Regions from separate parts of the Psychrobacillus sp. NPDC058041 genome, predicted to be linked through region 1. Evidence: riboswitches for the same ligand, from Rfam matches in the RefSeq annotation. Region 1 holds a riboswitch; each other region holds the start of a gene.
The links. A riboswitch is a leader RNA that binds a small molecule or an ion and turns the genes downstream of it on or off. The one in region 1 is predicted to bind S-adenosylmethionine.

Region 1 (10,428 bases):
GCAGGATGAATCATTAAAGCAACATCGATATCTTTCAAATAACCATGCTTCACAAAGCTTCCTTTTGCACTTCCATTAGGTCCACCTTCTTCTGCAGGGGTACCAAGAACGATGACACGTCCACCAGTTTCAGATAGTGTTTCTGCTAATGCAATCGCTGCAGCTACGCTCGTTGTTCCAATAATATTATGACCGCAAGCGTGACCAATACCAGGAAGGGCATCGTATTCGGCTAAATAAGCGATAGAAGGACCTTCCTTGTCACTATCTTTTACCGCAAAGAAAGATGTTTCATGTCCTGCAACTGCGGTAGTTACTTCAAAACCTGCATTTTTAAGTATCTCTACATGTTTTGCACTTGCATAAAATTCTTTGTTTCCAATTTCGGGATTTGCATGGATTTCTTGACTGGTTTGAATGTACAGTTCCCGATTTTGCTCAATTGAATTAGTGATTATATCTCTTTTTTCTATTGCGATACTCATGTTATTTTCCTCCTTTATTTTAATAGTTTTTCAAATGTTTTATTTAATTCTTCTTGCGAAAGAACCACTAGTAAGGAACCGCCTTTTGTATCTTCTGTAACGGCATTTTTAATATCATCTTCTTGATATAATTCCAGAATGCGTTTAAATGCTTTATTATCTTTATCTTTCGCTCGTGCTGCGATTATGTTTACATATGGATACGTGGATTCGTTATCTCCTGATTCTTTAAAGATTGGATCTTCCCCCGGTGAAAAGCCAGCTTGACCTGCAACACCGTTATTAATAATTGCCGCAGTTACATCTGGTAGTACTCGAGGTGTCTGCTGCGCAACCATTGGAATAATATCTAGATTTAATGGATTTTCTGCAATTTTTGAAGGATCTCCGAATAGACCAAAATCATCTGTTAATGTAATAAGTTTAGCTGCTTCTAATAAACGAAGTGCACGTGCTTGGTTAGATGGATCGTCTGGAATTGCAATTTTATCACCTTTTTTAATATCAGAGATATCTTTAATTTTTTCGGAATAAACGCCAAGTGGTGCGAACATAGTAGAACCAATTGGGACGATATCATTACCGCTTTCGTTTACATACTGCGCTAAGAAAGCCATATGTTGAAATGCGTTTAAATCTATATCTCCATTGGCAAGCGCATTGTTTGGTAAAGTGTAATCGGCAAATTCAACTAACTCAATCTCAATGCCCTCTTTAGCTGCTTTTTCTTTCAGAATCGGCCACTGTACGCCATCTGAACCATTTACACCAATTTTCACTTTTACTTTTTCTTTTGTATTTGAATCTCCGCTTTTTTCATTTCCACAAGCCGCAAGTAAAATTGCAGCAATAATTGCTAATAAAAATAAACTAAACTTTTTCATATCAAAACTCCTCTTTCTATCGTCTCATAAATTTTTTAGATAAAGTATTTCCTAGCCATTGTGCGAGTTGCACTAGAACAATTAAAATAATGACAGTTACGAGCATGACACTACCATCAAAGCGTTGGTATCCGTAAGTCATGGCAAGATGTCCTAAACCGCCACCACCAACTGTACCTGCTACGGCAGAAAAATCGATTAAACTAACGCTAATAAATGTAAGTCCTAAAATCAGTGGTCCAAGCGCTTCGGGAATCAATACGGTAAATATGATTCGAATAGGGCTAGCACCCATTGCTTGAGCAGCTTCAATTACCCCTGGTTCAATACTGACTAAATTATTTTCCACGACACGGGCTATCGAAAAACAAGCAACGATTGTCATTGGGAAGATGGCAGCTGCCGTTCCGATTGTTGTACCAATTACTAATCTCGTTAATTGTGAAATGGCAACTAAGAAAATAATAAATGGAATAGGTCGAATAATATTAATTAGAATATTTAACACTTGAAATATGACCTTATTTTCCAAAATATTTTTCTCTCGTGTAACAAAAAGTAATAAACCAATGGCGATTCCAAGAATAGAGCCGAATATCAATGTAGTGATGACCATGACGATAGTTTCCCCGGTTGATTCTAAAATTCGTGGCCAAAATGTTGTCCAATCAACTTTCATGGTGCGCAACCTCCTCAATGTCAACGATTGTTTCTAGGTCACGTAGTGTTTTTTGAATCGCTTCGGAATTACCTTCAAAAGAGATTAGTAAATTCCCAAAAAGCTTTTCTTGTAGTTCTCGAACGGAGCCATAGACGATATTAAAGTGAACTTGATGCTTTTGAGTTACTTGCGACAGTACTGCATCATTTGTAATATCCCCTTTAAAAATAACGCGATATAATTTCTTACCGCCTCTAGAACGCCACTCTTTTAAAATGGTTTCAGAAGGTAAATCTTGTTGAACAGATTGGATAAACCGTTGCGTCGTTAAATGTTGCGGATTGGTGAATACATCAAATACATCTCCAGATTCTATTACTTCGCCATTTTCCATTACTGCTACACGATGGCAAATAGATTGAATGACGTGCATTTCATGTGTAATTAGTAAAACTGTTATGCCAAGATCTTGATTTACCTTTTTTAATAAACGTAATATTTCCGCTGTTGTTTCTGGATCTAATGCTGAAGTAGCTTCATCACATATGAGCACATCTGGAGAGGTGGCCAATGCCCGAGCAATTCCTACCCGTTGCTTTTGTCCTCCAGATAATTGGTCCGGATAATCCTTCGATTTATCGGATAAACCGACAAATTGTAATAGTTCTTCTACTCGCTGATTAATTTCTTGTTTTGATAAACCTCCAAGTTTAAGTGGGTATGCAATATTTCCTGCAACCGTGCGAGAGTTAAATAAATTAAAGTTTTGAAAAATCATTCCGATATTGCGACGTCTTTCTCGTAGCTCTTTGGGAGATAGTGCGTTGACATCAATATTCTGAATCATAACGGTTCCAGTGGATGGACGCTCTAGCATATTGACAAGTCTCAATAAAGTGCTTTTGCCAGCACCACTAAAGCCGATAATGCCAAATATTTCACCTTCGTTCACGGTTAATGAAACATTTCTTACTGCATGCACCTCCCTTTTGCCAAGAAGAAATGTCTTGGAAACATTTTTAAATTCAATCATTTAATAACCTCCTGAAAAGTTAGTTGATTCTTTACAAACAATAAATTACAGCTATCTAACTTTCTGACAGGGGAACGAAAAAGAGCTTCCTTTCTCTTATCTGTTAGCAGATAAGAAAAAGAAAGCTCTTCGAAAAATTGAAAAACAATCTCGTTCTCATCTTCCGAGCATTAACTGCTCGTAGGAATTGGCACAGTGTTCAAAAGTGAATCTGCTGCCGAAACGTCATAGGGCCTGTCCCTCGGTTTCTCTTGATAAGAAAGTGATGTGCTATGTAATTGTTGTAAGAATTGATACCAACATTAAACAATAAAAACAAAAACGTCAAGCATACTTTTAAAATAAAATAATTCCGAATTATTAAAATACTAAACTATATATTGCCAAAACACTGATAGTTCCTAATACTACGACCATGACATTCGCAGAGATAATAGCAAGGGTAAATGCGACAACTGCTCCAATAATTCCGAATACTATATTCCCTTGTTGTACATATAAAATTGCTGGAAAAATTAATGCTCCTAGCACTGCAAATGGAATATTACTTAATACACCCGAGATAACAGGAGGTAATTTTCTTCCTTCTAAAAAAGTCAGTGGAAAAACCCTCGGAATATATGTGACAATAGCCATTCCAAGTAGTGTCCACCAATACCAAGTACCCATTCGTTTAAGCTCCTTCCGGCAAATTAATAATACGTCTTGCATAAATAATTTCAACCAATATAGAAGATGCAAGTGTAGCTACTAAAATAGCCCAACCTGTTGATAATAATTCTGTCCAATAAAAGAATCCATTAATAATGGCAGCGATTAAAGCTAGCATTACTACTTTTCGATTCCCACGCATAGATGGTACTAATAACCCGACAAACATAGCATATAAGGCTATAGACATAGCTGCTTGCAAAAAAGTAGGTAGATTTGCGCCTATGACATGTCCGATAGCTGTGAATAAAACCCAACTACTATAACCAATCAGGGCTACCCCAAATGCAAAAGAAGTACGTACTTTATCCTCTTTTTGAGTAGCTAGCACAGAAAAGGATTCATCAGTTATACCAAAAGCATATATTCCTTTAATCCATCTTTTTTCACTTTGCATCTTTTCATTCAACGCAGCCGTCATTAAGAAGTGACGAATATTAACGACAAACGTATTTAATACAATTAAAATAGGATCAACTCCATTTGAAAAAAGCGTTAATGACATATATTGGGACGCACCAGCGAAAACAAATATACTCATTGCTGTTGCTTCCATAATGGAGAGACCAGTAGTTTTTGCCAATAAACCAAACGTTAATGCTACTGGGAAATAGCCAATTGCAATACTAATTCCTGCTTTTAATCCTTTTAGAAATGAATTATTATTCATAATAAGCTTTAACCCCCTTTTAAAAATAGAATGAACAAATTATACTATATATCAAAAGTTTTATACATACGAAAATTGGGAATATTATAAATATACATAGTTAGTAACCCAATTTCTGTTTCTCCTAGTGGAGGTACTTATTTATTTCGTAGAGGAGAGTAATCATGCCTAGCTGGTTTTCATTTGAAACATTGACTAATTTAACACACGATTACCGAGCACTAGGACCATTGATAGGAATTTTCCTGCCTTTCTTAGAAGCTTTTCTACCATTTTTACCTTTAGTTGTATTTATTGTAGCGAATGTCAATGCATACGGAATGTTATTCGGATTTTTATTATCTTGGGTGGGTTCTGCTGCAGGGGCTTACACAGTTTTTTTAGTCATCCGAAAGTATGGACGTGCTAGAGTTTTAGGCTTTATAACCAGACATGAAAAAATCCAAAAGTTAATATTATGGGTTGAGAGAAATGGTTTTGGACCATTATTTTTACTCATTTGTTTTCCTTTTACTCCATCTGCACTTGTGAATATAGTTGCGGGTTTGTCTAACATAAAAAAGAAAACGTACTTATGGACGGTCACATTAGGTAAAATGATCATGATATTAGTAGTAAGCTTCATTGGATCTGATATAAAAGCACTTGTAACGCAGCCTGTAAGAACAATAATAGTAGTTCTAATTGTTGTTATGTTATGGTTTGTTGGAAAAAGTGTGGAAAAAAGAATAAATAATAACTTGGAAGCGGACTATAAATTAATACGAAATGAGCGACGAAATACAAAGGTGAAAAAATTTGAGTAACTGATAATGTTTCGAATAATTTCCCTCTCTACTGTATGTTTTGTACAATAGAGAGAGGAAATTATTCGTTTTTTTTATAAGCTAATTATATGGAATATCGTCAGGCAAAACTTTTGCTCCTATTGCTTGAAAGAATTAAATAATTCCGCGGATTTCCGTTTCAGGTGGACGCGTTCCGCGGGGGCGCCGCTTACTCGTTCGTTGTAATGTTTCATCTGTCCATACTCATCCCGCTGGAGTCGCCACTTTTTACTCCAATCAATTAAGTAAGCAGTACCTAAGTAAGAGATGCTATTTCATTAAATAAAATTTTGTGTATCGGTTAGAATACTTTACTAATGTTCATAGGATATAAATGACGTTTATCTTACGAAGCAATTAGAAATCGTCCTATACACACGAGTTGATTGAAGCGGAAGGCGGCGACTCCTAGGGGATTAGCAAGTAAATCAAGACACTGGGCGGAGCGTTCAATTGTTCAAAGGCTAAGAGCGCCACATCGTGTGGCAACGGCTTTGTGACCAACGTCGTGTTGGCCCGAATCGGCTTGATGCTTGCCCCCTGAAAAGCGTCCGCTTGCAGCGGAAATCAGGCGGTTTTTCTACTGTTACCCATCTAAAAGGACAGGGCGTCTTTTTGTCCGGTTTTTCTTATCATCTAAAATCAAGGAAGTAGGTGCAAAATTGTCATTAAGAATAGTAAGTGGGCGGTCAGGTTCAGGTAAAACAAAGTTTATGCAACAAGAAATAATCGATACATTACAGGAAACTCCTATTGGAGATCCTATATTTTATATTGTACCCGACCAAATGTCGTTCACTAGTGAGTATACCCTTGCGGCAGATTCTGGACTTGCTGGTTTAATACGAGCACAAGTAACGACATTTAAACGGTTAGCTTGGAGGATACTACAAGAAACAGGGGGCATAGCGAAAGAGGAAATTAGTGGATTCGGTTATCGAATGCTTATCCGAAGTTTGCTTGAAGATAATAAAGATCAATTTAAATTATTTAAACGAGCAGCAACTAAGCGAGGATTTACAGATCAAATCGAAGTACTTTTGAAGGAATTCAATCGCTACTGTTTGGATCATGAAGCTATGTCACATGTGCTAAATGATTTAGAACATGTGCAGGCACCGAAAACATTAATTGATAAATCATCTGATTTAGTTATGATGCTCGATTTGATGGAGCAAAAATTAGGGACGAGTTATATAGACGGAGAAGGGTATTTAACATTACTTGCACAGAAAATTAAAGATTCTTCATTACTTGCAAAAGCAGAGATTTATATAGATGGATTCACTTCATTTACGACAAGAGAGTTGGAAATAATCCAGGAGCTAATGAAGAAAGTAAAACGTTTGACGATTGCTCTACCTATGGAATCCATTGAGAATGCATTTGATGAGCAGTCTTTATTTTATCAACCTGCGTCCACATGTAATAGATTGCTAGAAATTGCAAGCAATGAAAAAGTGGATGTGGAATCGACTGTGCATCAAACAAAGCAGAAGCGTTATGTGTCTAAGGAATTAGCTCATATTGAAGCAAACTTCGATCAGCTTCCTCCTCAAGAAATCCCAACTGAAGGCAATCTTCATATATTAGAAGCTTCAAATAGACGAGCGGAAGTGCATTCAGTAGCAAGGAATGTTCGGGAGTTAATGCAACAAAAAGATGTTCGATTTAAAGAAATGGCTATTTTACATCGAGAAGCTGAAGCATACGAAGGTTTAATCGAAACTATTTTTGCGCAATATGATATTCCTGTGTTTATTAGCCAGAAAAAAACAATGCTTCATCATCCATTAATTGAGTTAAGTCGTTCTGTTTTGGAGATTATCCGGATGGATTGGAAATATGAGCCGGTGTTTCGTGCCATTAAAACGGATTTGTTTTTCCCTGTGAATGCTGCAAAGGGAGATTGGAGAGAACGTGCGGATCGATTAGAAAATTTCGTACTGTCGTTTGGTATTTATGGAGATAGATGGTTTGATGATAGACGTTGGATATATAAAAAGTATCGTGGCCTTGAATTTTATTCGAAAGTTCAAACAGACGAGGAGTTAAGTATTCAAGCGGATATTCATGCAGTTAGAGATTTAGTTGTAAATCCTTTAAAAACATTGGCTGAACAACTAGAAGCGAGTAAGACGGGACTAGAAATTGCGACAGCAATATTTACATTTATCGATAATTTACAAGTTTACGATAAACTACAATTATTAAAGCAATCGGAAGAGGAAGAAGGACAATTATTACTTGCGACCGAACATGAACAAGCATGGAATGAATGGATCAATGTTTTAGACCAATTCGTTTTAATGTTTGGAGAGAAAGAAATGACATTGGAGGAAGCTTCGAAAATTTTAGATGAAGGATATGACCAACTAGAATTTTCTCGCATACCACCGACAGTCGACCAAGTAGTTGTAGCAAATGTAGATATCGCAAGAATTACGAATATAAAAGCTATTTTTGTTTTAGGTGTAAATGATGGTGTTTTTCCAAAAAGAATGGATCATGAGGGATTATTGTCGGACACAGAACGTGAATGGTTCACCCAAATTGGATTTGAGCTTGCTCCGACATCTAAAATGCGATTACTCGATGAAAACTATTTGGTCTATAAAGCATTTACTGCTTCATCGGATTATTTATTTGTGTCGTACCCTATTGCAGATAGTGAGGGGAAAGCATTGCTTCCTTCCATGTATATAAAAAAGCTTCAGCAAATGGTAGGGAACATACAAGTTGAACTAGCAATGATGGATCCAAGTGATTTCACAGAAGGTACGTTTGATTTATCAGCGATTAGTCATCCTCGAACCACATTGCCTTATGTCGTTATGCAATTGAGGAAAGCACTGGAGACTGGAGAACTATCTGAAGTTTGGCAGTCCGTTTATCACTACTATATGGAGGATCCGTATTGGTCAAAGCTGTTAAAAAGAGTGATAAAACCACTTATACATGGCAATCAAACCGAAAGACTTACACAAGACATGACATCTGCTCTTTATGGGGAAACGATAATTTCTAGTGTTTCTAGAGTAGAAAAATATTATAGTTGTCCTTTTGCTCATTTTGCAGCTTATGGATTAAAGTTAGAGGAACGTGCAGAATACCGTTTGGAAGCACCAGCAATGGGCGATTTATTCCATGCTGCTTTAAAATGGATTTCAGATGAAACAAATCGTTTGAATCTAATATGGGGTGAACTTTCGAAGGCACAGTGTGTTCAGCTTGCAAAACAAGCAGTCGATCATATTGTACCGATATTTGTCCATCAGCTGTTATTAAGTACAAATCGTTATCGTTATATTCAGAGAAAATTAGAACAAATTGTAGCATCCACATTAATAGCTTTAAGTAAGCATTCTAACGTTTCTAGTTTTGTTCCGATTGCGATTGAAGCGGGATTTGGTCCTGGGGAAGCTCTACCTTCTTTAGAAATTCCACTTAAGCATCAAAGAAAAATGCAATTGCGCGGGAGAATTGACCGAGTAGACGCAGCAAATGTGAACGGCAATATGTTTGTACGAATTGTGGATTATAAATCTTCTAAAAAAGGCATTGATTTGAATGAAGTGTATTATGGTTTATCGCTTCAAATGCTGACCTATTTAGATGTAGCGATAGAGAATGCTTCGATTTGGTTGCATGAGGATGCAGATCCCGCAGGGGTTTTGTATGTCCATCTTCATAATCCTTTTATTCAATCAAAAAAAGAAATGGCAGATGCAGAGCTAGAAGATGCCATATATAAATCGTACAAAATGAATGGATTATTATTAGATGAACCTGAAGTCATTATGGAAATGGATGAACAAATAGAAGGATTTTCGAAAGTTATTCCGGTACGAATGAATAAAGATGGCAATTTATCAAAATCGTCGTCAAAAGTAGTAGACAAAGAAAATATGAATTTGCTTCAATCTTTCGTACGTAAGAAACATGAACAAGCTGGAAATGGTATGAATGCAGGAGATACACGTGTTTTTCCATATCGTTTAAAAGACAAAATGCCTTGTACGTATTGTTCCTATCGCAGTGTATGTCAGTTTGATCCGCAAGATCCTGACCAACAAGTACGCCAATTGAAAACAGAAAATCCAGAAATAGTGACTGAAAAAATGAAAGAGGAGATGGGTCCAAGTGAACATTCCTAATATGCCAGATGAATTAACATGGACACCAGAACAATGGAAGTCAATTTGGGCTACTGGTTCAGATGTGTTAGTCTCTGCGGCTGCGGGGTCAGGCAAAACCGCTGTATTAATCGATCGACTTATTCAAAAAGTAATTGCAGAATTTAATCCAATAAACGTAGATGAATTATTAGTAGTGACATTTACGAATGCGTCGGCTGCTGAAATGCGTCATCGAATGGGTGAGGCATTGGAAAAAGCAATTGCAAAGGATCCTTCATCTAGTCATTTACGAAAGCAATTAAGCCTTTTAAATAAAGCACAAATTTCTACACTTCATTCGTTTTGTCTTAATATAGTACGTCAGTATTCCTATATGCTGACGATTGATCCAGGATTCCGAATCGCAAATGAGACAGAAGCAGCATTAATGCGTGACGATATTCTAGCGGAAGTCCTTGAAGAAGCTTATCATGTAGAAAATCCTGAACCGATGTATCGGCTTTCGGATAGCTTTACTTCAGATCGAGACGACCAGTCGATTGAGACAATGATTGAAAAGTTATACACGTATGCGCGAGTACATCCAGAACCGAAGAAATGGTTACTTGCAATTCCAGAAGCATATTCTTTAAGCGAAGATACGTCGATTGATGATCTTCCGTTTATTGGACCACTTAAGCTCGCAATTATACATCATTTAGAAGAGGCCATAGCATTGACAGAAGAAATTTGTAGGCTATCAAATCTGCCGAATGGTCCTGCTCCTTTAGCGGTAACTGCGGTAAATGATCAACACATGATTCAAGAAGTGATTTCGTTGATGAAAAATGGATCATGGCAAGACGTTTTTCATTATTTTCAAAGTCTTTCATGGGGAAAAGCTGCTTCCATCAAAAAAGATTCTTGTGATGAAACAATGAAAAAACAAGCAACAGATAAACGAAATAAAGTGAAGAAAATTGTCAACGAATTAAAAGAAAATTATTTTACGAGAACACCAGAACGATTATTAGAAGAA
Region 2 (10,428 bases), on a different contig from region 1:
GTAATAGTGTAGCGAATGTTTCGTCCAAAGCACTCTAGAAGTAGAGAAGACAATTGCACTTAAAGGGCGCTTGCGCTTTTCTTATATAGACTTAACTTTGGGTAATTTCGTCTTGATACACTGGTACCCAGCCTTCTGTTGTGACAAAGATACGAACAGCAACTACTTTACGATCCTCTGAAAGTGTAAAGTAATGCGTAATGTTTTCTGGCACGGAAATTAAATCTCCGGGTGATAAATGTACTTCGAAGAAATTTTCGTCTTTTCCTTGTATAATGAATACCCCGTGACCACTAACAATGTATCGAACCTCATCATCCGTATGAAGATGTTTGCGCTCGAAGTTTTTCAATAATTCATCTAAATTAGGATTAGAATCAGATAAAGATATAACATCCGATGCTTTATAGCCACGGCGAGTTGAAATGTTATCAATTTCCTCTTTAAAAGCATAGAGAATTTGTTCTTTTTCTTCATCGCTAAGATCGAATTTTTCACGGAGAGGCTCTGGTAATTTTTCGATATCCCAATGCTCGTAAATAACTTCCTGTTTGGCTAAAAAAGCTGCAACCTCGTTTTGCTCTTCAATTGTTTCTTCTATTCCTTGGAATTTAATGATAGCCATTTAAAATCTTCCTCTCTTATTTTGATTTTATTTGATGTAATGTTAATTGATATTGAAATAAAAACTCACAAGCTTCTAGTAGCTTCTTAGCTTCGAAACCATCCTTACCCCAAACGGTAATCCCGTGGTTTCTTATTAAGATAGCTCCTTTATCTGCATATATATGAGATTGAAATTCTTTCGTTAGAAGTGGAATATGCGCATGATTTGGAATGATAGGAATGGTAAGGATAGCTTCTTCTTCCCACAAACCAAAAGCTTTAATAAGTTCTTGACCTTGAAAATCAATTTTCCCTTGATCACCGTGCAATTCAGAAATTACGTTATTCGCAACCGTATGTACGTGAAGACTACAACCAGCAGAAGTATTCTCATATATAGCACAATGTAGTAATGTTTCTGCTGACGGCTTTAAATCCGTATTTTCAATTGGATTTCCGCTCTCATTTACAAGTAAAAAATCTTCTTTTGTTCTTTTGTTCTTATCTTTTCCACTAGCTGTTACTAAAAATTCTATTGGATTGCTATTAACTTTTATAGCTAAGTTACCGCTAGTCCCCATAAACCAATCGCGTGCGGCTAATTCATCCTTTATGTCTGCTAATTCTTCCCACTTACTATGGAGAGTTGTCATATTTATACACCTAGCCTCTTATCAATAACATTTATGACATCTTGGAAATTTTCAAACGGTTCATACGAAATATGTAACTCCTCGCATTTTTCAATGAGAAAATCTCGAGCAATGACAATGTCAGCCAATTTGGCTGCTTCAAGATCTGTAATAGAGTCACCAATTACAACGCTTAATGCATCACTTCCCTGAAGCTTACGGATAATAGAAGGCTTACAACAACCGCAACTTTGACTTGTACATTGTTCATCACAGCCATGCGGGTACAGGATTTTAATAGATTCTCCAGAAAAATCCGATTCATTGCAATAAACACCAGAAAATGGTCCGAATTTTTCAAGCATTGGATGGACGAAAAAATCTATTCCACCGCTAACTATATAAAGTGGTATATTGTGTTTTTTTGTATAAGAAACAAATTCAGCAAATCCATCTCGAATTTGTGCTTGTTCTAGCAAATAAGAAATGATCTGATCCTTTAAGGAAACAGGCAAAAGATCAAACATTTCTGCTACACCTTCACGAATAGACTGTCTTTGTCCTAAAATATTTTCCTTAATCGGCAAATATTCAGGAGGAGCAAATTTTTTCATGATAGAGATAATATTGTCTTGGTTCGTAATAGTGCCATCAAAGTCACAAAAGATAACAAGCTTATTCATATTCTTACCCCCATAAATCCAATGCTGTTTTTAATTCGGAGTATTGTTGTGCTGCTTCTTTAAGAGGGATTCCTTCAAGTACAGCCGTCACGGCTTGCCTAAAAGCTAGCCCTCCTCCTGTTGCACCGGCTGGATGACCATGTACTCCTCCGCCAGCATTAATAATGCTATCAAATCCATAATCCTCGATTAATAGAGGGACTAAACCAGGATGAATACCTGCAGATGGAACAGGGAAAGTTCGTTTTACTGTACTTATTTTCGTCAATTCTTCGCCCAATGAAAGTGCAGCTGTTTTTTCAAGCGCAACACTTCCATAAGGTGAAGGGAATAACGAAAAATCTGCCCCCGCATATCGTGTCAATTTTCCAAGTAGAAGTGGAGTTGCAACCCCGTAAAATGAGGAAGAAGTGAATGCCCCACTATAAGCAGGATGAGCCATAAAAGGCAGTTGGATATTATCATCTTCTACTAACTCTTGAAGTACATCCAGTCCATATGCATGAACATTTAATAATAGAGCATCTGCCCCAAGTTCCTTTGCTTTTTGTGCTTTTGCTTTTAATTGGGATGTTCGACCAGATAAATTAACAGCATAAAGAGTCCGATGTCCAGTCTCTTCATACACTTCCTGCAATACTTTTTTTGCAGTTGTAATCCGTTTCTCAAAAGGAGTGAGTGGATTTTCAAAAAGGATTTCATCATCTTTGACGAGATCGACTCCACCGAGTGCTTGATGTCGAAGCTGTTCTGCTAAGTAATGAATATCTCGACCAATTACTCCTTTGAATATACTCATGATAAGTGGACGATTATACACTTCCAGTTGGTCACGGATGCTTTCAATTCCAAACCTTGGTCCGGGAAACTGATCTAAAAGTTCTGGAGAAAATTCTAAATCTAGAAGCTTCACTTCACCATCTAGCGATAGTTTGCCAAATACAGTCGTTAAAATGGCAGGTAAATCAGCTGAGAAGTTTGCATTAGGATAGTTAATTTTTATTTCAGCTTTGATTTGATCTGGTTTTAGCGGATGAAAAGTATGTTCGAATTCATTAATCGAAACAACATGACCTTTATGTTTTTTTAATTGTTCTTGTTCTATCAATGGTAAATCCGTCCAAGATCCTATAGTTAAACCAAGTGCAATACCATCTGCTCTTTTTTCAAAAGAACCTGGCTTCCCATACACCTGATAGAGAGCTGATACTCCACTCATTTGTCATCACATTCCTTTAAAATAAAATAAAAACCTCTTCAAATAAGAAGAGGTTAATGTATAACGACTTCTTATTTCTCAGTCAAATGACTGCAAGAATTAGCACCGTTTCCAATAATCGGACCGGTTGCCGGGTATCATAGGGCTTGTCCCTCCACCTGCTCTAAATAAGAATAATTTATTCAATTGGTTTCACTTTGTATTGTCAAATTAATTACGATTATTTCACGCTCTTAGAAAATTGTCAATACAGTTTTTAGAAAGTTTATTGTATTAAAAAAAGATTGACAGTTCTTTTTTTAATATGTTAGGATTCATTTCAAATAGCATAAAGTTGTATGTAACAGCACTCTTATCAAGAGCAGGCAGAGGGTAATGGCCCTATGAAGCCCAGCAACCGACCGTAATACCGTTGTGAGACGGGGCGCTTTTCGCGCCGAGATGAAAAATCTCGTAAGGCACGGTGCTAATTCCATCAGAAAGGTAACTTTCTGAAAGATAAGAGGCGAGAGTTCTCTTATTCTGCGCCTCTTTCTTTGGAAAGAGGCTTTTTATTTTGTAAGGGAAAGGTAGAGAACAATGACAATAGCTACGAAGAGACAATATGAATCGTTAACTGAAGAGCGTGCGATTTTATATGCAAAAGGACTAAACTTTTTCTCAGAAGACGCTGAGTTAAGTTGCAGTGAAATTGGTGACGGCAATTTGAATTATGTATTTCACATTAAGGAATCTAACGGTGACAAAAGTTTAATCCTCAAACAGGCATTGCCATATGCAAAAGTAGTTGGTGAAAGCTGGCCACTCACATTAAAGCGTGCAATCATTGAAGCAAATGCGTTAAAAAAACAGTTTGAATTTGCAGCGGATCTTGTTCCAGTTGTATATGCTACCGATGAAGAGCTTGCAATTACAGTTATGGAGGATCTATCCCATCTAAAAATTGCACGTGAAGGATTAATCCAACTTGAACCCTATCCAAAGCTCTCGAAGGATATTGGTGAGTATCTTGCTCAAACACTGTTTCACACATCAGATTTTGCATTACATCCATTTGAAAAAAAGAGGTTAGTTTCCGAGTTTTCAAACCCAGAGCTATGTAAAATTACGGAAGAGCTTATTTTTACGGATCCATTTTTTGATCATGAAACAAATGATTTTGAACCTTCGTTAAGAGCAGAGGTTGAGGCAATTTGGAACAATGAAATTTTAAAGCTTGAAGTTGCAAAATTGAAGAGAAGTTTTATGACGGAAGCAGAAGCTTTGCTTCATGGTGATTTACATACGGGAAGTATTTTTGCTAGTGAAACAGAAACGAAGGTAATTGATCCTGAGTTTGCTTTTTATGGTCCTATTGGATTTGATATCGGGATATTTTTAGCAAACTTAATCGTTCAATCTATTACTAGAGAAGCAGAAGCGCGAAATACTATTGTTCAACATATCGAACAAACCTGGGAAGTATTTTCATCGAATTTTTCTATCCTATGGAAATCAAAAGGTATTGAAACATATAAGAATACGAAGGGATTTGAAGAATATGTTTTGGAGAAAGTTTTCCACGATACACTTGGTTTTGCTGGTTGTGAATTAATTCGAAGAACAATTGGTTTAGCTCATGTAAAGGATTTGGATGCGATTGCAGACGAAGAACAACGACTTGATTTCAAAAAACAAGCATTACAAGTAGGAGAGGCACTTATTTTAAAACGTTATGATTTACATTCTATTCAGGCAGTAATCTCGTTATTGGAGGAGAACCACAAATGAGTATTCCGCTATCAATTGAGTGGAACAATGAGGAGCTAAGAATTTTAGATCAGCAGAAGTTACCGCTTGAAATTGAATATGTAACACTAGAAACTCTAAAAGATGTGTATGACGCAATTATCACATTAAAAGTAAGAGGTGCACCTGCCATTGGTATTACAGCTGCATACGGTTTAGCTAAGGCAGCTCAGCACTATGAAACAAATACGTTGGAAGAATTTCAAGAACAACTAAAAAAAGACGCCATGTATTTAGGGGATTCAAGACCTACTGCAGTCAATTTAGTTTGGGCTTTAGAACGTTTACGTAGCACTGTTCAACAGACTGTAACTATACAAGAAGCGAAAAATCGTCTCTTAGAGGAAGCTGTAAATATTTACAAAGAAGATGAAGCTTCATGCCGAAATATTGGAGAATTTGCACTGTCTTTGCTTGGAAACCATACGAGAGTTATGACCATTTGTAACGCAGGATCCATTGCAACCGCGAAATATGGAACTGCACTAGCCCCATTTCATCTAGGAAGCGAACAAGGAAAACAGTTTCAGGTATTCGCTTGTGAAACTAGACCGGTATTTCAAGGTTCACGACTTACCGTTTGGGAACTTCAGCAATCTGGTGTAGATGTCACACTTATAACAGATAGCATGGCTGCGCATACAATCGGTGCAAAAGGTATTGAAGCAATTATTGTTGGCGCAGACCGAATCGTGGCAAACGGCGATACAGCTAATAAAATTGGAACACTTAATTTAGCTTTACTAGCACATGCATTTAACATTCCATTTTATGTTGCTGCTCCTTCCTCTACTTTTGATTTGACGATTCAATACGGTAAGGAAATACGGATTGAAGAGCGTCCAGCAGAAGAAATAACACATGTTGCAGGGAAGCAAGTGGCTCCACCAAATACAAAAGTATTTAATCCTGCTTTCGATGTCACACCAGGCAAATATATTACAGCAATTATTACGGAAAAAGGAATCATTTATCCAGAATACAATAAAAACATTCCTAAAATATTGGGTATAGAAAAAGGAGCGATATCATGAACACATTTTGCTTAACGGTTTAACCATTTTAAATTTACCTTATTATGCATTTGATATTATTAAAGGAGCAGTTTTAGTTACTGCACTTGCGGTTACGTATGTTTACGCAAAAAAGCGATTTATCAAAATTTAATAAATTTTGTGTCTCGAAGTACTTGTTTTCTGTGCATGCAAGTATATAATTCTAGCATAACCTATATTATTTATTGAATGGGCTGACAGAATGAGACCGTATAATGAAAAGATTAGTATTTACCACGGAATGGCATCTACTATAGCACTTAATTTTTCCAATAACTTTTTTCCAATCTTCGCAATTACGATATTGGGAGCAACTAATTATCAAGTTGGATTAATTAGTTCGTTGCCTCCGTTAATTGCACTATTAATGACAATTCCAGCAGCTATATTATTAAATCGGGCGCGTGCTCAGAAGAAATTGGTTGCAATGTCTGTTTTACTCGCTCGACTAATGTTCTTGTTGATTGTACTAGTTGTTTTTTTGCCTTCTCCCTCTCTCCAAAGATGGGCTTTTTTAGGGATTATTGCTTTCATTAGCGTCCCGAATACAGTAGCCAATATTGGTTGGCAAACATTCATTAGTGGAATGATCGAAGAATCTAGAAGAGGTCAATTTTTTAGTGATCGAAACCGACTGTTAACGATGGTCGGACTTGTGTCGACGTTACTTATCGGTATTTTAATGAAAGATTCCTCGGAAAGTGTTGTAGCGTATCAAATACTTTTCACAATAGCTTTTGGATTTGGCTTATTAGAAGTTTTTTTCCTATTAAAGCATAAAGAAGAAGTTGTGCAAGTAGGAAATGAACAAGTGAAAAAGAAGTCTATGGACTGGAGCATTTTTAAACATAGCAACTTTGTTTGGTTTTTAGCGGCAGCACTATTTTTTAATTTTGCTTGGCAATCGGCGTGGGGATTATTCAATATTTATAATGTAAGAGTAGCGGAAGCAACAATATTTTGGATTAGTATGTTTTCAGTTGGTAATATGCTCATACAGTTTTTAACGTTTCCTTTGTGGAAAAAATGGGCAGAGAAAAAGTCCAATATGCATGTTTTTATATGGGCTGCAGTTGGTATGGCGACTACTCCTTTTCTAACTGTGTTATCTACTAACTTATACTATTTAACATTTGTCCAAACTATTTCAGGCTTTTTCTTGTCTGGTACTGTATTGATACTCTTTAATTTATTATTAGAGCAATCGCCCGAGGAATCTCGTACGTATTGTATAACAACGTACAATGTGTTGCTTGCTTTCATTGCTTTCGTTGCTCCTCAAGTCGGCATTTGGTTATTGGATCAACTAGGAATGGAAATAGCGATGTATATTAGCTCTGGATTACGTTTTTTAAGTGCTTTTGGCTTTTTATACGTATCTATTCGACATAGAAAAAATCTTAAGATTTAACATAAAAAGCGCCCGTTTTTGGGCGCTTTTTCTATTTCCCTATTCCATGCAAGATGAATTGGACGGTATTCTCTGTTTCTAGTTCATCATCCCATTCACTGTCAGGGAAGAAGATGTAACGAGAAAACAAGTAGCCAAAAATACTTGTAACTGTTAATCTCGCTATACTCGCTGGGGGCATTTCGATTAGTTGTCCTTTATCTTGATATCCTTTAATGACAATCAATATTCGATCAAAAACTTTCTTCGCAATCTGGTCCAGAAACTGTTCTTTCAATTCTGGCTGGAAAGGAATTTCTTGAATCATTATTTTTATGACTGGTAGGAGTCTCTTTATAATTTCTCTTCTGTTTTCAATCGTTGCTCTCAAAAAATCCTCGGCCTTTTCATAGGGTTGATCTAATACTTTGTGAAAATCATTTACAATGATCGGTCCAATTAGTTTTGTCATGAGTGGAGCAACAATGGAAATAAGCAACTCTTTTTTTGTTTTATAATGACGGAAAATAGTTCCTTCAGCTACTCCTGCTTTCTTAGCGATCTCACTTGTAGAAGTGGCAGCATAGCCTTTTTCCGAAAATGATTCAATGGCAGCAAAGATAATTTTTTTTTGTTTATCAGTGAATTTTTCTTCTTCAAATAATTGTTCTAATAATAGTTCGTCTTCGGACATGGTCTACTCCTTTCAGATTTTTCGATATTTCTTTAAAGCCAATATATTTAGCACAATAAAAATAAAGGCGAACCCTAATAATACAAAGAGGTCGTTTCTAATACTTTCTAGTCCCAATCCTTTATACATAACGTCCACTAACGCATTTCCACCATAGTACATTGGCATGCACTTAGCAATAATTTGCATCCAGGTTGGCATCCCTTCAATTGGAAGAATACCTGCGAAAAAGACTTGTGGAACAATCGCAATCGGAATAAACTGCATCATTTGAAACTCTGAGTTCGCAAATGCGGATAATAAAATACCAAGCAACAATGCAACAAGTGCTAAAGACAAATTAATTAACACGACATTCCAAAGAGAACCAACGAGCATAATATTTAAAACCTTAACCGAATATAATACAACGATCAATGTTTGGACAATAGCGAATAATCCATATCCAATTAAATAGCCAAATACAATATCCCGTCGTTGAATAGGTGTTGCCATTAATCGCTCTAATGTACCGGTAGTTCGTTCTCGTAATAATCCAATTCCTGAAATGAGAAAGACGAAGAAAAATACAAAGAATCCAACCAAAATAGGGCTTAGTTGATCAAAAAACGTTGTCTCGTCACTTCCATAAATATAAGAAGTATCTACTTCGGGAGTGTTTAATTGATCTAATCTTGCTGGAACATTTGGAAGTTTACTTTGAATATCTTGGATGAATTTGTTCAAATTATTAGACTTTGTTTTTGCGTTTTCAATCGAAATTGCCTGAGTTATTTTTATTTGTAATAACTTTGAAGTGGAGGGGTGATCATTAGTAAGGGTTAAATGGATTGAATCTCCTTCAATTTGAAGCAGTCCATCTAGGTTATCGTTCAATATTACTTGGTTTGTGTTTATCAGTTCATCATATAAGACAACTTCAATATCTTTCTCTTTTATTTGTTCTATTAAAGATTTTTCCACGCCATGTACACCTAATTTAGGAGAGGATGAATCGGCAGAAAGCAAATAGTGTAGCAAAGTTAATATGACTAAAGGAGCAACCATCATTAAAGCGAGTGTTCGTTTATCTCTTATCATTTGGATACAAATTCGTTTAACTAATGCGATTGTTCTCATCTTTTTCACCTCCAGCTCTCAAAAATACTTCCTCTAGACTATCAATTTCGTAATGGTTTTTTAGCTCTAACGGTGAACCACTCGATATTACTTCGCCGTCTCGAACCATAGCAAGTTGATCGCATTTTTCTGCTTCGTCCATCACATGAGTCGTTATTAATATTGTTTTTCCTTCAGTTTTAAGTCGTTTTATTTCTGCCCAAATAGACTTTCGTAGTTCTGGGTCAATTCCAACAGTTGGCTCATCTAAAATTAATATTTGCGGGTCATGTAATAGTGCAATTGCAAGGGATAGTCTTCTTTTCATTCCTCCTGAATAGTTTTGCACTTTTTTGGTTAGATGGGGAGTTAGGCTAACTAAATTGGCAGCGTAAGCAATCCGCTTTATTTGCACATCTTTATTCAATTTGTAAAGCGATGCAAAAAAAGCAAGATTTTCTTGACCAGTTAAATCATTGTATAAAGCATCTGCCTGGGCCATATAACCAATATTCTTTAGCAGATTCAAATTAGGAACTTTTTTATTTAGTACGTGTACTTGGCCAATAGATGGTTGGTCCATACCTACAATAATTTTTACTAACGTAGTTTTACCAGAACCTGATGGACCGATTAATCCGAATATCTGTCCAGAGTTAACTGAAATACTTATGTTATTTAAGACTGACTTTTTTCCGAAACTTTTACTAACTCGATCTAATACAATGGTTGAAGTCATTTGCAATCCTCCTTTAATTATAGAAGTGAGTAATCACTCATTATCATCATTATATGCTTAATAAAACCGAGGTCAATACAATCTTGAAAAATATTATAATGTCGAATGAAGGGAGAATGGATAGTTATATGCACTTAGATTTGTATAAATAATCTAATTAATGTAAATGATTGCAAGGGAGGTGTTTCCTATAAAAAACTTATTTTCTGTACTAGTATCAGTTGTTTCGGTCTTATTTTTTTCAAATATTCAAGTGAATGAACCTTTTAGTGAAAAGTTTCACGGGAAACAATTTTCGACATTTCATATGGATTATAAAGAGGAGATTATAGAGATTGGTATGATTGGAGATATTTTATTACATTATCCATTGTACAATTACGAAAGCTTTCTACCATCTTTTGAACCGATAAGAGGGGAACTAGAATCATTAGATATTTTATTGGCTAATCAAGAATCTATACCGGCAGGCGCCGAATTTGGATTCTCTGGATATCCTAATTTCTCAAGTCCTGCTCATATTA
Region 3 (10,428 bases), on a different contig from region 1:
AGTAGGCTCGGTTCTATTCTAAAATAGGATCGAGTCTATTTGTAAATTTGACGAAATAGAAAACTATTGTGTATTTTTAAATCAATCGAGGAAGAATTGTGAGGTATGTCATACCAGTTACCTTTAAAAGCGCTTATACTAAGAATAGCTAGTAATTCCGGATTAACCTTATTTAGAATTCATTACGAACTTCTTTTAGAAGAGTAAGGTTTCCTGCGTATGCATTAGATTTTGCAATGGAGTTTACCTTGCTTCATGTGCATAATTTGAATGCAATTACGCCAAGGCAAATTTGACTAACAGGGAGTGAATGTTTTGAAAAAAATAGTTGTCGTAGGTGGAGGAATAACAGGTCTTTCTACCATGCATTATTTGCAAAGACTTAAAATAGAAAAAGCATTAGATATTGAATTGATTTTAGTAGAAGCGAATGAGTATTTAGGTGGTAAAATTCATTCGGTTAAGGAAAAGGATTTCATAATGGAAGTTGGAGCAGATTCTATTGTTGCGCGCAATGAAGGAGTGATGCCTCTAGTGGAAGAGTTACACTTGCAGGACGAGCTTGTTTATAATGCAACAGGCATCTCGTATATTTACACAAACAATGAATTGCATGCAATTCCTTCGGATACTGTATTTGGAATACCGACAAGTGAAGAATCTTTGGAAAGTAGCACACTAGTTTCTGATGAAGGTAAAGAAGAAGCATTAAAAGATTTGGATTTGCCGAATGAAAGCTTTACGAAAGAAAGCTCAATCGGATCATTTTTAGAATACTTTTTAGGGAAAGAGCTAGTGGAGAAACAAATAGCTCCAGTGTTGTCCGGTGTTTATTCCGGGAAGCTGGACAAGTTGACTATGGCGTCTACACTGCCTTACTTAATTGATTATAAAAATAAATATGGCAGCATTATTAAAGGTTTAGGTGCCAATAAGGAGCAGTTCCAAGCAGCGGCAAATAAGAAGTTTATCTCCTTTAAGGGTGGCCTCTCAACCTTAATAGATCGAATGGAAGAAGAATTGAGAGACTCGACAATTATTAAAGGAGTTCATACGACGAACATTGTGAGAAATGATGCTATTTATGAAATATCATTTACTAATCATGAATCAATAGAAGCGGACTATGTTGTGCTTGCGACGCCACATAATGTAGCACAAACCTTACTGCAAAATGAAGATTTAGATGTAGATTTTAATAAATTGAAAAACTCATCGCTTATTAGTATTTACTTAGGTTTTGATATTCAAGACGATCAGCTTCCAGCAGAGGGTACTGGTTTTATAGTATCTGAAAATAGCGATGTGAAATGTGATGCGTGCACGTGGACTAGCCGTAAGTGGCAGCATACATCAACAAACAGCAATTTGCTTGTTCGTATGTTTTACAAGAACTCAAATCCTGCGTTTGAAAGCATGAAGCATATGAGTGAGAAAGAACTAGTTCAAGTTGCATTACAGGATATAAAGAAGAGCTTAAAACTAAGCGGTGAACCTAAAATTGTGGAAGTGACGAAATGGAATGACCAAATGCCAAATTACCATTTAGAACATGGCGTAGCAATTAGATCATTAAATGAGAAATTATCTGTTGAGCTACCAAATGTAATACTTGCAGGCTGTTCTTATTATGGTGTTGGTATCGGTGCTTGTATTAAAAATGGAAAAGAAACAGCAGAGATGATTTCTAGAAGAATTTTATTATAGATACATTTTTAGGACCAAAATTCTTTTTTGGTCCTTTTTTTGTAGAGAAAATGAAATTGTCGATGCTTTAGTGTAATTTACATATTTTATGTTTATGATACGATGCGGTTAGGGGGTGTTTAATTGTTAGTAAAAACGCGTTCGGACGAGTATAGTTTTACTGGTTTACAGTTGTTGAACCGCCGTTTGCCCGAAATGCATGAGATGAAAGAATTGATTCATACAAAAATGCATATGGCGAAGGCGGGGATTTATGGGGAAGTTCGTGTGGACGAGGTATTCCAGAAGTACTCATTTCCTTTTCAATATGTAGTGCTCCACGATGTTAGTTTGGAATCGTTTGGTAAGTTTCAGATGGATACAGTGTTTTTAACCCAATATTTCGCAGTGATTTTGGAGAGTAAGAATAAAGGAGGGAAATTGCGTTTTAAACAGAATCCTTCCCAGTTAGAGCGAGAAAATGAGGATGGTAAAGTAGATATATTTGAAAGTCCAGAAGTACAGATTGAACGAAATATATATTTGTTCGATGAATGGTTGCGACTGTACGGGGTAAAGATTCCTATCTACGGTGTAATTGTGTTAACGAATTCTAAAGTAATGATTATGGAGCCATCTACGAAATATACCTGCATTCTCCATCAGACAATACCGGTGTTTTTGCGGAATATTGTTCGTGATAAAGTGTGCTTAGATGTAAATGAGATGCACAAATTAGCAGAAAGAATCGTATCGAGTCATCAATCTAATTTTCCATATCCAATGTGCGAGAGGTGGGGCATCAATCCAAACGATCTTCTGACTGGTGTATATTGTGAGAAGTGTAAAGTGCATGGAATGGTAAAAAAGAAAAATGGCTGGAACTGTTTACGTTGCGGCCATGTGGATCGACTTGCCCATGAAAAAGCGATCTATGAGTGGTTTGTGCTAGTTGGGAAAAGCATTAATAATCGGCAATGCAAAAGATTTCTACATTTAAATTCTCCACAATCTGCATTGAGAGTTTTAAAATCAATGAATTTAATAACAAGTGGCAATTCAAAAAATACGATTTATAAGTGGGATTGGAAAGAGATTGCATCAAGGAAAACGTGAAACGGTCGAATAAGTGCCATTATCGGTTGAATCTAAGTGATAATCGGTCGAATAATAGTAAACATCGGTCGAATATGTGAAATAATCGGTCGAAAACTACCAAACATCGGTCGAATACTTGATAGACCCACCCGAAGTGTCAAGAAAATTCAAAACATGCCTTGACGCTTTAGTGCAATAAAGGTACTATATGTCTAACATAAAAAACTGAATAGTGAATTCTTATCAAGAGAAGCCGAGGGACTGGCCCTAGGACGCTTCAGCAACCAGCCGTAATGGTCAGGTGCTAAATCCAGCAGACTTGTATAAGTCTGAAAGATGAGAAGGGACGAATATTACATAATCGTAAAGCCTTCTTTTCATGGAAGGCTTTTTTTGTATTTTAGAGAGGAAGAGTGCGAATGGGATTACTAGAGAAACTACAAACTAATATGCTAACTGCAGACGGAGCAATGGGGACACTGCTTTATTCATATGGAATAGATTATTGTAATGAGGAATTAAATATACAAAAGCCTGAAATTATTGAGAAGATTCATCGAGATTATATTGTCGCTGGAGCAGATATTATCCAAACGAATACATACGGTGCGAATGCGATTAAATTAGCAAGGTACGGATTAGAAAATCAAATGAAAGAAATCAATGAAGCGGCGATTCATATTGCAAAAAGAGCTGCTGCACCAGGTGAACAATTTGTGCTTGGTACGATTGGGGGGATACGTGGTATTCGGAAGAGTGATGCTTCTATGAATGAAATCATCGCAACACTTAACCAACAAGCTAGCCACCTCTTATCCGGCACCCCAGATGGGCTACTACTCGAAACCTATTATGATTTTGAAGAGCTTATGGCATCGGTCACGCATTTACGTAAAATGACGGAAACACCAATCATTGCTCAAGTATCAATGCATGAACCTGGAATTTTGCAAAACGGCTTATCACTAAATGATGCATTACATCAGCTTGAATCAATAGGAGCAGATATCGTTGGAGTTAATTGTCGTCTCGGACCGCATCATACGATTCAAGCATTTGAGGGAGTAACACTTCCTAAAAAAGCATTTCTTTCCGCTTATCCGAATGCGAGCTTGCTCGATATGGAGGATGGACGTATTGTGTACGAATCGGAAGCGGATTATTTTGGGAGGGCAGCGTTATATCTTCGTGATGCGGGTGTTCGACTGATAGGTGGATGTTGTGGGACTACTCCAAAACATATAGAAGCAGTGAAAAAAAGAATTGCCAACTTACCACCAATTACAAATAAAACAGTCACACCTAAAAAGCAGATAATCATTCAAGAACCAGAGCCAACAATCAATAAACCTCTACATGAAAAAGCGAGAACGGAAAGAACAGTTATTGTGGAACTGGATACCCCGCGTCATTTGGACACGACCACTTTCATAGAGGGAGCGGAAAAACTATATGCTGCTGGAATTGATGCGGTCACAATGGCGGATAATTCACTTGCCTCGCCGCGAATTAGTAATATGGCAATGGGATCAATGCTGAAATTACAAAACAATATACGTCCACTTGCACATATTACTTGTCGTGATCGCAACTTAATTGGCTTGCAATCTCATTTAATGGGTCTTGATGCGCTTGGAATTCATGATATTTTAGCAGTAACTGGAGATCCAACAAAAATTGGAGACTTTCCAGGAGCTACAAGCGTTTATGACGTATCGAGTTTAGAATTACTTCAATTAATTAAACAGTTAAATGAAGGTATTTCATTTTCAGGAAAATCTCTTCGAAAAAAAGCAAACTTCTCTGTAGCAGCAGCATTCAATCCGAACGTTCGCGTGCTCGATCGCGCAGTAAAGCGTCTAGAGAAAAAAATCGAGTGCGGAGCTGACTATTTCATCACGCAACCAGTCTATACAAAAGAAAAAATTCAAGAAATATATGAAGCAACAAAACATTTGTCCACACCAATTTTCATCGGTATTATGCCACTGACAAACAGTCGAAATTCGGAGTTCTTGCACAATGAAGTGCCTGGTATCAAATTATCAGATGAAGTGCTCGAACGTATGCGTGCTTGTGGAGAAGATAAAGAGCGTTCTACAGCAGAAGGCATACAAATTGCAAAAGAACTGATTGATACTGCAGCCGAATTATTTAACGGAATTTACATCATTACGCCGTTTTTCCGTTGTGATATGTCACTGGAATTAATTCAACATATTAAAGAGATTGATGAAAAGAAAGTGAGAGAAACCAGCTATGTCCAAACATCTAATTGAAAAACAGCTTCAAAATAGAATACTTATTATTGATGGTGCAATGGGTACGATGATACAAAATGCGAATCTTTCTCCAGAAGATTTTGGTGGGGAAGAATATGAAGGTTGTAATGAGTATTTGAACATTGTGAACCCAAATGTCATCGAGCGAATTCATCGTGAATATTTAGGGGCAGGTGCTGATATCATTTGCACAAATACATTTGGCGGAACGCCAGTTGTGTTGAATGAATATGATCTTGGAAACGAAGCATATGAAATTAATTTCCGAGCAGCGCAAATTGCCAAAAATTGCACTGCTGCATTCTCTACACCTGAATGGCCACGTTTTGTAGCAGGAGCAATTGGACCGACAACCAAAACATTATCTGTTACGGGCGGTATTACGTTTGATGAATTAACGTATGACTTTTACGTGCAAGCAAGAGCTTTAGTCGAAGGCGGATCGGATGTAATCTTACTTGAAACGAGTCAAGATATGTTGAACGTAAAGGCGGCAACTATTGGAATAAAAAAAGCGTTAAGCGAAACAGGCAAAGAACTTCCGATAATGATTTCAGGAACAATCGAGCCAATGGGTACGACACTTGCTGGCCAAAGCATTGAAGCATTCTACATTTCCATTGAACATATTAAACCACTTTCAGTGGGGCTTAACTGTGCAACAGGGCCTGAATTTATGACGGATCATATTCGATCCCTTTCCGAGTTGTCGGATGGATATGTGAGCTGTTATCCGAATGCAGGATTACCCGATGAAGAAGGACATTATCATGAATCTCCTGAATCACTTTCGAAAAAATTAAAAGGTTTTGCGGAAAAAGGTTGGTTAAATATTGTGGGTGGGTGTTGCGGAACTACTCCTCGACATATTCGAGCAGTTCGGGAAGCAGTGAAAGGCATTGCGCCGCGGAAACTAACGGAAAACGTACATGGTCATGTCGTGTCTGGAATCGAGCCGTTACTGTATGATGATTCGATGCGCCCGTTACTTATAGGAGAGCGTACGAATGTAATTGGTTCACGAAAGTTCAAGAGACTAATTGTGGAAGAAAAATTTGAAGAAGCTTCAGAAATTGCACGTGCACAAGTAAAAGGTGGTGCGCACGTTATTGATATTTGTCTTGCGAATCCAGACCGCGATGAGCTAGCGGATATGACAAATTTCATGAAAGAAGTTGTAAAAAAAGTAAAAGTGCCGCTTGTCATTGATTCTACTGATGAAAATGTGATTGAAGAAGCATTGAAGTATTCGCAAGGAAAAACAATTATTAACTCGATTAACTTAGAAGACGGAGAAGAACGATTCGATGCTGTTATGCCACTTGTTAAAAAATATGGTGCAGCAGTAGTTGTTGGAACGATTGATGAAGTGGGAATGGCTGTTACTCGTGAACGAAAGCTGGAAATCGCAGAACGTTCCTATGATTTACTCGTAAATAAGTGGGGAATTGCCCCTGAAGATATTATTTTTGATCCATTAGTTTTCCCAGTAGGAACAGGAGACCAACAATATATTGGTTCCGCCATAGAAACGATTGAAGGAATACGTTTAATAAAAGAAAAAATGCCTCGTACATTGACTATTTTAGGAGTAAGTAACGTATCATTTGGTCTTCCACCGGTCGGAAGAGAGGTGCTTAATGCCGTTTATTTGTACCACTGCACACAAGCAGGTCTTGATTATGCTATCGTAAACACAGAAAAGCTGGAGCGATATGCTTCTATTCCTGAGCAAGAAATCGCTATGGCAAACGAGCTTTTATTTACAACAACCGATAAAACACTTGCTGATTTTACGGATTTTTACCGTGATAAAAAGAAAGAAAAGACAGAAGCAGATATCCCTAAAACAGTACCCGAACGCCTTGCTTATTACATTATTGAAGGAACGAAGGAAGGGCTTATCCCTGATTTGGAGGCAGCACTTCAGATGTATGACACTCCATTAGATGTCATTAATGGGCCATTGATGGCGGGAATGTCAGAGGTAGGGCGTCTTTTCAATGATAATCAATTAATCGTAGCGGAAGTGCTTCAAAGTGCAGGTGTGATGAAGGCATCAGTTGCTTACCTCGAACAGTTCATGGAAAAGAAAGAGGATGACTCTGGTAAGGGGAAAATTATTCTTGCAACTGTTAAAGGCGATGTACATGATATAGGGAAGAACTTAGTCGATATTATTTTAAGTAATAATGGATATAAAGTAATAGATGTTGGCATTAAGGTAACTCCAGCGACACTAATTGAAGTCATTCGAAAAGAAAAACCAGATATCGTTGGGCTTTCTGGGTTACTTGTTAAGTCTGCTCAACAAATGGTTATTACGGCGCAAGATTTTAAAGAAGCGGGAATTGATGTACCTATGCTTGTTGGAGGGGCAGCATTATCCAGACGTTTTACTGAGACGAAGATTTCTGCAGAGTATGATGGACCTGTATTATATGCAAAAGATGCAATGCAAGGACTGGATCTTGCAAATCGTTTGCAAAACGAAGAAGATAAAACCGTCTTATTAGAAGAACTTATTATACAACAAGAAAAACGAAAAGTAGCAGAGGCAACTCGAGCTTCAAAATCAGCTGTTGCAGTTTTAACGAAGCCAATAAAAACGGTGCGTGAGGATGTCCAAGTATACAAGCCAAAAGACTTACGACGACATGTTTTGAAAGATTATTCTGTCTCTCATTTATACCCATATGTTAATATGCGGACACTTATTGGGCATCATTTAGGACTCAAAGGGTATAGTGATAAATTATTGGAACAAGGGGATAGCCGTGCCGTAGAATTACATGAACTTGTAACGGAGTTTCTAGGTGCAGGCATATTAAAGCCATCGGGAATGTATCAATTTTTTCCAGCCCAATCCAATGGGGATGATGTGATAATTTACGATCCGACTGATGCGAAAACAGAAATAGAAAGATATACATTTCCGCGCCAATCCGTAGAACCATATCTATGTTTGGCGGACTATTTAAAATCCGTAGATAGCGGAGAAATGGATTATGTTGCATTTATGCTAGTAACCGCTGGACACGGGGTGCGTGAAGCAGCAAATAAACTAAAAGAACAAGGAAAATTTTTAGAGAGCCACGCATTGCAAGCCACGGCTCTAGAGCTAGCGGAAGGATTTGCCGAACGAATTCACCAAGAAATTCGTGATCAATGGGGCTTCCCTGATGCAACCGATTTTACAATGCGCGACCGATTTGCAGCAAAATATCAAGGCCAACGATTTTCATTCGGGTATCCTGCCTGCCCAAATTTAGACGACCAAGGAAAACTATTTGGACTTATAAAACCAGAAGACATCGGTGTGCATTTAACAGAAGAATTCATGATGGAACCAGAAGCATCCGTTTCTGCAATCGTCTTTGCCCATCCGGATGCTAGATACTTTGTTGTGGACTAATAAAAAGTTGCTTTAATATGGAGAATCGATCAATCTCATTTTCTCACTAAAGAAAATACACCGCCAACAGATAGTCTATCTGTGAGCGGTGTATTTTATATTTTTCACTCTTTTTAATTGAGCAACGATGATAATACTAATGATGACTAGTAGAAACCACGAACTGATTTTCCCGATAGGAACGAGTGACCACGTGGCTTCTTGGTTTGGATATTGCCATGCCCCGAAGAATGTGGTGATATTTTCGGCAATCCAAATAAAGAAACCAATCAATAGAAAAGAGAGAATCATAGGCATTTTATAGATTGTCTTATTAATTTTAAAAGTAACAAATGTCTTTAAAAAAATGATAAGGAGCAAACCCTTTAACACCCAACGAATATCGTACGTAAAATGGTGCGTAAAGAAATTCAAGTAAATCAGAACACTAATCCCTACTGCGAAAAATGATTTTGGCCAGTTGTAAATGTGTAAATCAAAATGCCGCCAACTTTGACAAATGTAACTAGCAACGCTTGCATACATAAATCCACTATACAATGGAACTCCGAAAAACTTGCTATACGCTTCTTCTGGATATGCCCATGAACCCATATGTACTTTATATAACTCAAGTGCCAAGCCAATTACGTGGAATAAACAAATAACCTTGAACTCATCTAATGTCTCCAATTTGGAGATGAGCATCAATATTTGAGCCGCTATACAAATAAATAAAATAAAATCATAGCGAGGTAAAAACGGAATACTAATAAATTTTGATAAAGCAAGTGCTGCAAAAATGATTACTGGAAAAATGCAAGAAATTGCTTGTAAATACCCGAATCGTATAAAGTTCCTCAAAAGCCCAACTCCTGCTTTTTTAAATATGGACGAAATTGGCTTTTATAAGTTTCTTCATTGGAATGCCTTACATATATTTGTTTAGGATTCTAAATATCTTTAAAGCAATCTGTATTCTAAGCAATTCTTCTGAGCTTTTTAAATCTGTATTTAATATTTCTTTAATCTTCTCAATTCTATAGATAAGAGTATTCCTATGTAAAAACATTGCTTTTGATGTTTCGGATACATTTTGATTGTTGTAAAAGTAATTTTCCAATGTAGATAAATAACTTGTTGCATGTAATTTATCATGTTCATATATTTTACCAAGGCATTTCTGAAAAAAATCCTCTAATTCTGAGGAGTTTATATTTGAATCTAATAAATGATAAACAGAGTAATCTTCAAAATGAGACACTTCATTTTTTTCGTTCATCTGTTGCATTAGTCGAATCATTTCATTTGCTTCTGAAAAACTTTTATATAATGAGCTTATAGAACGATACTGTTGACCGATGCCAATCAAAAAAGACTTCTGTAATCTATTAACTAATTTCTCATGCAAGTCTGTTGCATATTGCTTTGCTTCACTAACTGAAATCGGTGCACGATCCTCGTTTTGTCCTACTAAAACGATGATTCTATTATTTCTATAAAAACATGTAATTTCACCGATTGATTTATAGGCCATTTCATAAACAATATCTACACAACTTTGTGCAATACTATCCATTTTATATTTACCTATTATCATATCTTCAAATTTTTCAACTTCATTTGCTTCTATATTGATGACTAAACAATAATACGAATAGCTTGGATTTAGGCCATGCAAATCACATAAAGTTTGCAATGTTTCTGGAGATGTAATCTTACCAGATAGTAAGTCGTCATAGAAATCTTGCCTAATTTTTAATTTTACTTCTTTAATTTCCTTCTCCTTTATTCTTTCAAGCGCAATGATTGTTGACGCTTGTTGCAAAATAATATAGTCAAATTCAGTTAGATCGTGAACTGTTTGCCAAATAACGATGTATCCATAAATATCTTGAGAAACTGCAATAGGAAGGACTCTACAAATTATATTTTTACCTTTTAAATGATAGCTTCTTTTGATAGATT

Region 2: another riboswitch for S-adenosylmethionine. It lies ahead of mtnW (2,3-diketo-5-methylthiopentyl-1-phosphate enolase); the one in region 1 lies ahead of ACFVR1_RS00480 (methionine ABC transporter ATP-binding protein).
Region 3: another riboswitch for S-adenosylmethionine. It lies ahead of ACFVR1_RS13970 (bifunctional homocysteine S-methyltransferase/methylenetetrahydrofolate reductase); the one in region 1 lies ahead of ACFVR1_RS00480 (methionine ABC transporter ATP-binding protein).

What each region holds. Positions count from the first base shown of each region.
Region 1 covers NZ_JBHVRO010000001.1:106,328-116,755, forward strand. The annotation lists gene ACFVR1_RS00465 (M20 family metallopeptidase) at 1-485, opposite strand, end outside; gene ACFVR1_RS00470 (MetQ/NlpA family ABC transporter substrate-binding protein) at 500-1,369, opposite strand; gene ACFVR1_RS00475 (methionine ABC transporter permease) at 1,386-2,048, opposite strand; gene ACFVR1_RS00480 (methionine ABC transporter ATP-binding protein) at 2,038-3,063, opposite strand; SAM riboswitch class I at 3,217-3,324, opposite strand; gene ACFVR1_RS00485 (AzlD domain-containing protein) at 3,424-3,732, opposite strand; gene ACFVR1_RS00490 (AzlC family ABC transporter permease) at 3,737-4,444, opposite strand; gene ACFVR1_RS00495 (TVP38/TMEM64 family protein) at 4,609-5,250, shown strand; gene addB (helicase-exonuclease AddAB subunit AddB) at 5,934-9,428, shown strand; gene addA (helicase-exonuclease AddAB subunit AddA) at 9,430-10,428, shown strand, end outside.
Region 2 covers NZ_JBHVRO010000007.1:79,378-89,805, forward strand. The annotation lists gene ACFVR1_RS12475 (1,2-dihydroxy-3-keto-5-methylthiopentene dioxygenase) at 92-625, opposite strand; gene ACFVR1_RS12480 (methylthioribulose 1-phosphate dehydratase) at 642-1,259, opposite strand; gene ACFVR1_RS12485 (2-hydroxy-3-keto-5-methylthiopentenyl-1-phosphate phosphatase) at 1,262-1,921, opposite strand; gene mtnW (2,3-diketo-5-methylthiopentyl-1-phosphate enolase) at 1,926-3,140, opposite strand; SAM riboswitch class I at 3,209-3,314, opposite strand; SAM riboswitch class I at 3,490-3,645, shown strand; gene mtnK (S-methyl-5-thioribose kinase) at 3,720-4,910, shown strand; gene mtnA (S-methyl-5-thioribose-1-phosphate isomerase) at 4,907-5,962, shown strand; partial or broken gene ACFVR1_RS12505 (ABC transporter permease) at 5,967-6,095, shown strand; gene ACFVR1_RS12510 (MFS transporter) at 6,186-7,394, shown strand; gene ACFVR1_RS12515 (TetR/AcrR family transcriptional regulator) at 7,426-8,067, opposite strand; gene ACFVR1_RS12520 (ABC transporter permease) at 8,080-9,186, opposite strand; gene ACFVR1_RS12525 (ABC transporter ATP-binding protein) at 9,164-9,904, opposite strand; gene ACFVR1_RS12530 (CapA family protein) at 10,086-10,428, shown strand, end outside.
Region 3 covers NZ_JBHVRO010000008.1:124,453-134,880, forward strand. The annotation lists gene ACFVR1_RS13960 (protoporphyrinogen oxidase) at 316-1,707, shown strand; gene ACFVR1_RS13965 (nuclease-related domain-containing protein) at 1,831-2,802, shown strand; SAM riboswitch class I at 3,022-3,127, shown strand; gene ACFVR1_RS13970 (bifunctional homocysteine S-methyltransferase/methylenetetrahydrofolate reductase) at 3,204-5,063, shown strand; gene metH (methionine synthase) at 5,044-8,481, shown strand; gene ACFVR1_RS13980 (DUF817 domain-containing protein) at 8,557-9,324, opposite strand; gene ACFVR1_RS13985 (PucR family transcriptional regulator) at 9,392-10,428, opposite strand, start outside.